DNA from 2 places in the Clostridium sp. CS1-1 genome. Region 1 is predicted to be linked to the other one. Evidence: riboswitches for the same ligand, from Rfam matches in the RefSeq annotation. Region 1 holds a riboswitch; the other holds the start of a gene.

Region 1 (3,218 bases):
CTTTAACTTTTACTACTCCATTACTATTTATAAGCATTACATCCTTTGGAACTATAAGCTTTGCCTCTTCAGTATCTTTGCCATTTAATTTACTTAAATCTATAGGTTCTGTATCTAGACCGTTTATACTAGATAGTACTTTTTCCTCACCTGCTATATCTATCTTTTCTGGTAATGAACCCATAGATATTATTACCCCTCCGTTTTCTAAACTACCTTGGGTTTTTACACTAATAGGTACACTCTTTATTTTTTTTACAGGAATATTAACTTGCACTGATTCTGGATTAATCTTTACATTTTTAATATATATCCCCGAAGCATTTTCTGCTTGAAGAGGTAATACGATATTTATATCCTTTACTACATTGTTTATATTACATTTTGCAACTACACTATTTATAGAACTTAATTCCTGAGATGGACCGCTAACTTCTACTTCCTTAATATCTAATGTAGGCTGTAGAGCATAAAATCCCTCTTTTGTTTTACCTTCAGACTCTACCTTAATTGGAACAATCTTTTTTATCAAATCATCTAGTATTACCGTAACCCATAGACTCTCATCATTTACAATTCTTATGTTCTGTGGATACCTCTTTACCTCGACAGGTACTCTATTCTCTCCTTTTTTTACAACATAAGCACTCAAATCTGACTCTAGTTTGAAGTCTTCAGGCTTTATGGAGTATATATCTGAAGCATTTCCTCTTATATTTAATGTTATACTTAGCTGCTCTGCTCCAATTGGTACTAATTTTGAAGGTAGTAACATATCTTTGTTTATTACCTGTACTGGAACGATAATTTTTCGCTCCCTTATAGGATTTTCCACATTAAATATATATAACCATAAAACAAAAGACGCTATGACACAACATACTTTAACAACTATTTTTTGATTTTTACTATTTTCATCCATTTTCTCACCTGCTCCCTAAAAGTCAGTTTTCTACTCTGCCTTTTTTTAATTATTCTAATGAGAATATCCTTAAGTTTTTCTTTTGTATAGTTTCTTGTAAGGATACCATTTACTGCAAGTGAAATTGTACCAGTCTCTTCAGATACAACTATAATCAGTGCATCAGAATTCTCAGATATTCCAATAGCTGCCCTATGTCTTGTTCCTAGTTTTTTACTAATATCTTGACTGTTAGTTAACGGTAAAAAACACCCTGCAGAAATAATCCTGTCATTTCTTATGATGGTCGCTCCATCATGTAACGGTGTATTAACAACAAAGATATTTTCTATAAGCGCAGAGGAAACACTGGCATCTAATACTGTACCAGTATTTATTATATCTCCAAGACCAGTTAATTGTTCTATTATTATTATGGCTCCAGTTCTGTCCTTAGCCAAGTTTTCCACAGCATTAGTAATTTCTGTAATTACAAGCTCCATGGTTTCATCGTCTTCCAGTAGATATTTGTCATTAAATGCAGTTCGTCCCAAATGTTCAAGTGCCCTGCGTATTTCTGGTTGGAAGATGATAATAAAAGAAAGTACCCCGATAGTTATTGTCTTAGTTAAAATCCAGTTAAGCATAGTTAAATGAAAAAAACTACTTACTGGAATAAGTAAAATAATAAGTATGATCCCCTTTAAAAGTTGTTCCGCTCTCGTTTCCCTTATCAATGTATATCCCTTATAAAAAATAAAGGAAACTACTAGTATATCCATTACTGACGATATGCTAATATTTTTGATAGAATTAATTACTATGTCTAAAATCTCCACCCACTTCACCATCCTAATAAATAATCCTATTTACAATTATACACTATTTAATATTGTTTATATCATATGTAAATTTATTTTTATAAAATATTAATAAAAACATTATCATTTGTATTTTTTTCGAATTAGTGGGTACAATACCATTAGCCTAAGTTTTTTTATAAAACGCGGGGAAACCAAAATTTTGGGGTGAATCGTATTTTACGTAGGTTATGCCTTTACCGAACCCGTCAGCTAACCCCGTTGGTAATAAGGAGAGGATTTAATTGAAAAAGATTACTTATTGTGTAGCATTTTTGTTCTTGTTATTACTTCTGCATTGCGCTAAAGTTAGTGCAAAAGATTCTAATAACATAGACACAACATTGTTTAATCAAGAGGCTGAAGTCGTTCAAGTTTTTAACTACCTTGATAAAAAAATATATATTACTCAAAATGATATACATCTGATGGCTAAGGTTGTGTATGCAGAGAGTAATTGTGAACCTTTTGAAGGCAAGGTTGCTGTTGCCTCAGTTATTTTAAATCGCTTAAAATATCCTGAATTTCCAAAAACAGTTGAAGGTGTAGTTAAACAGAAGGGTGCTTTTTCCTGTGTAAGAAATGGCAAAATAGATGTAGTTCCTGATGAAAGTAGTTATAAGGCTGTATTTCAAGCATTAAAAGGGGAAGATCCAACTGAAAGAGCTGTATTTTTCTACAATCCTAGGATAGCAACATCTAAATGGATGAAAAATATAGATAAGAAGAATGTAAAAACTATAGGAAACCATGTATTTTTTGTAGTTAACTAGACATATCATTTTTTAGCTAATCATTAGCTAAGCACATATACCAGTAAACCCACCATACTTACAAATGATGGGTTTATTTTAGTTTTACTATTTTTGTCCATCTAAGTAGGAAACCGCATTTAATGCAGCTACCTGACCTTGGCCAGCAGCTCTTAGGTATTGATATGGTTTGCCTGTACAATCTCCCGCTGCAAAACATCCCTGAAGGTTAGTCTCCATATTTAGGTTTACCTTTATATGATCGTTCTCCACCAAAAGTCCTGGTACAAGCTGATTTGGAGCTACACTATCTTTTAACACAAAAACTCCATCTGTAGTTATTTCTTTTTCCTTTAAAATAATCCTTGTAACTCTGTCTTCCCCCTGTATTTCTAAAGGTCTATCCTTAACTATTTCAATGTTACCTCTTTTTAGGTGATAATTTCCTTTATACATAGGAATATAATAAACTTTTTCGGCTAACTCACTAACATAATTGGTTTCTTCTTCTGCCTCTTTATTATATCCTATAATAGTTACTATTTTTCCCCTATATAAAGGTGCGTCACATGTAGCACAGTATCCGACACCCCTACCCAAAAATTCTTCTTCCCCTTTTAACGGTTTAGTATACTCTATTCCTGTAGCTAAAATGATAGTCTTTGCTTCATACATTTTATCATTAACCGCTAAAGCATAGTAATC
Region 2 (3,218 bases), 2.2 Mb from region 1:
GGCAAAATCACTAGCTTCATAGTTTTACTATAAGGAAGACCTAGGCTCCTAGCTGCCTCCATTTGTCCCTTATCCACAGCCATTATACCTGCTCTGAATATTTCTACCATATAGGCACCTGCATTTAAACTAATAGCTATTACCCCTGCCGTGAATGCTGGTATTTTAATATTAAAGGCTCCTGGTATACCGAAATATATAAAGAAAGCCTGAACTATAAGTGGTGTTCCTCTTACTATATCCACATAAGCTCTAGCTACAACCTTCAAAAATTTATTATGCGCTATAGACATCATTCCAAATAATAGCCCCAGTAAACTTGCAAGTATCAAAGAGACTATAGTTATTTCTAAGGTAACACTAAGTCCAGTTAAAAGATCTGATAAACTTTGTTTAAATAATCCCACTAAATCCAAGTTATTTCAACTCCTTCCACTTTCAACAGCTTATATAGTATCATCACAAATTTAAAAATCTTTGACTTAAATTCATATATAATAACTGAGGTATCTCTGTTATGCGATTTTTCAACTTTAGAGTGTAACTAAATGTATCTCTATCACATAATTTAACTCGATACCATAGTTGATTTTTCATAATAATATCACTTGTTCTTTAAATATATAATGGCGGTATATAAATCATCTACATCCATTCTTCATATACCGCCACTATTACTACTATAAAATGAGTTTCTAACATTAAATAAAGTTTTAATTTCATCTGATGCTTAGAACTAGCTAACCATGAATGTAACCCATTCTTTAGCCAGTATTATTTTTTAATGTATTTTCCTATAATCTTATCATACTCTCCATTTTCCCTAATCTTCTTTAATCCACTATTAAAAGCATCTAGTAGTTCTTTATTACTTCCCTTCTTAACCGCAAAACCGTAGTCTTGCTTAGTTAGCTTATCCCCAACTATTTTTAAACCAGAATCAGAATCTACAGTAATTGCATATCCAATTACAGGATAGTCTTCAAAAGCTAAATCAGCATTTCCGTTTTTAATCTCCTGAATCATGGATGGTGAGTCATTAAAATACTTGATTGTAAAGCTAAACTTGTCTTTATTCTCTTCTGCGTACTTAGATCCACTAGTTCCCTTTTTAACAGCTATCGTTTTACCTTTAAAATCTACTTCTGATTTTATTTTGTCATTATCTTTTTTAGCCACAGCTGATACTCCTGATTCAAAATATCCTGCTGACATATCTAAAACTTGCTTTCTTTCACTTGTTATACTCATTCCTGCTATTGCACCATCTATTTGATTAGATTGAAGTGCAGGTATTATACCTTTGAAGTCCATAGGCTTCAATTCATATTGAAATCCTTCAATTTTTGCAATCGCTTCTAATAATTCAATATCAATTCCAGTGTATTTTCCGTCCTTTTGAAACTCAAAAGGAGCAAAAGTAACATCCGTTGCAATGGTGTATTTTTTACTTGTCTCTTTGCTGGAATCTGTACTTGTAGGGGTACTGCTATTACCACACCCAACCAATCCTACAGTAACTATTGCTGTAATTATTAATTTTGTTAAAGTTTTTTTCATATATGTTTCCCCCTTATTTAAAATGAATAAATATAAGATTATATAAGTTATACTACCAAATGTATTTGCAAGTGTCAAATGTAAATTATTCATTTTATCTTGTATTTGACTTAGTTATTGTTTGTTTATGAAAAGTCTTAAGCAACATTCATTCATATAATGAATGATTTTATATATTCCATCAATGAAACTATTCATAAATTCTTACATTTACATGAATAATTTTACCTCATGGAAATTCACGGATTAAATGTAAAATATATCGCAAAAATCCATAACTATATTACATAAAATGACTATAAACCATAATTTATCCTAATTATCCATAAATCTAGTGTAGAATTAACCTATCATGACTGTTACAATTACACTTACAAACACAAGCCGAATCTCCATATGGAGTACGGGGGATTTAACTATAGGGGTGAATCTTTTTTTAAAGTAGGGGACCTCAACCCGAACCCGTCAACTAACCTCGGAGGCAAAAGAGGAGGATAAAATTATGTTAAAATCTAAAAAACTCAAAGCTTTAGTAATGACTATGTCATTATCAATTCTATCAATGCAATCTGTACATGCTGCTAGCTACACAGTTTCATCCGGTGATTCACTTTACAAAATAGGGAAACTTTTTAATACTACAGCTAGTGTTTTAATGCAAAATAATAATCTTTCTAGCACTGTTATATATCCAGGACAAGTATTAAAGGTTCCTGATAAAACCTATACTGTTCAAAGTGGTGATAGCATTTATTTAATTGCACAGAAATTTGGTATTTCAATGTCCTCATTAAGGGAATCTAATAATAAATGGGACAACAATCTATATATAGGTCAAACACTGATTATACCAATATCAAGTACTTCTCAAGTAACTTCAAATGTTGGACAGGCATCAAGTTCAGTAATTTCTTATACAGATGCTGAAATAGACTTACTTGCAAGATTAATAAAAGCAGAGGCTGAAAGTCAGCCTTATAATGCAAAAGTTGCTGTTGGTGCTGTAGTCGTTAACAGAGTTCAAGACTCTCGTTTTCCTAAGTCAATTACTGACGTTATATACCAAATAGATGCAGGTTACTACCAATTCTCACCTGTGGCTAATGGAATGATAAATAAACCTGCAACTGCAGAAGACAGAAAAGCAGCATTAGAAGCTATTAATGGTGCAGACCCTACAAATGGTGCATTATACTACTTTGATGATAGTACAACTAACAAGTGGCTTTGGTCCAAGCCTGTTGCACTTAGGGTTGACAGGATGGTTTTCTCATTCTATTAAAATGTAGGCCTTAAATAACTTTCAAGGAAACAAAAAGCCAATATTCAAGTATACTTGGCCTTTTATTTTTTTCGGATTACTAAAAATAAAAATCTTATAATTCATTTTGCACATAAGCAAGAGGTTGTTGGTTTGCCAACAACCTCTTTATTTTACCTTATAACCTTTGCTATTTTAAATATGTCATCATATTTAATAACTGATACATATTTTCCTGCTCTAGCATAGTTTCTTGATTTCCTATTTAACTCATCTCTTGGAGCTACCATCATAAGTGGGCATCCCGTCTAGAGTAATTAATGTTACATAAAAAACTTTTAATATGAAGTGCACTTTCAATATTAGATGTGTCTATCATTCTCGGGGCACTTTATCT

The links. Region 1 has a riboswitch for cyclic di-AMP ahead of AC0N0V_RS22385 (cell wall hydrolase). Riboswitches for the same ligand answer to the same signal wherever they lie in the genome.
Region 2: it holds a riboswitch for cyclic di-AMP, as region 1 does, so the genes downstream of both, AC0N0V_RS08605 (LysM peptidoglycan-binding domain-containing protein) here and AC0N0V_RS22385 (cell wall hydrolase) in region 1, are expected to answer to the same signal.

What each region holds. Positions count from the first base shown of each region.
Region 1 is NZ_CM148680.1:4,744,268-4,747,485, forward strand. It holds gene AC0N0V_RS22375 (CdaR family protein) at 1-922, opposite strand, end outside; gene cdaA (diadenylate cyclase CdaA) at 892-1,740, opposite strand; cyclic di-AMP (ydaO/yuaA leader) riboswitch at 1,876-2,004, shown strand; gene AC0N0V_RS22385 (cell wall hydrolase) at 2,007-2,534, shown strand; gene AC0N0V_RS22390 (NAD(P)/FAD-dependent oxidoreductase) at 2,622-3,218, opposite strand, start outside.
Region 2 is NZ_CM148680.1:1,847,512-1,850,729, reverse strand. It holds gene AC0N0V_RS08615 (amino acid ABC transporter permease) at 1-416, opposite strand, end outside; gene AC0N0V_RS08610 (transporter substrate-binding domain-containing protein) at 775-1,560, opposite strand; cyclic di-AMP (ydaO/yuaA leader) riboswitch at 1,933-2,059, shown strand; gene AC0N0V_RS08605 (LysM peptidoglycan-binding domain-containing protein) at 2,063-2,842, shown strand.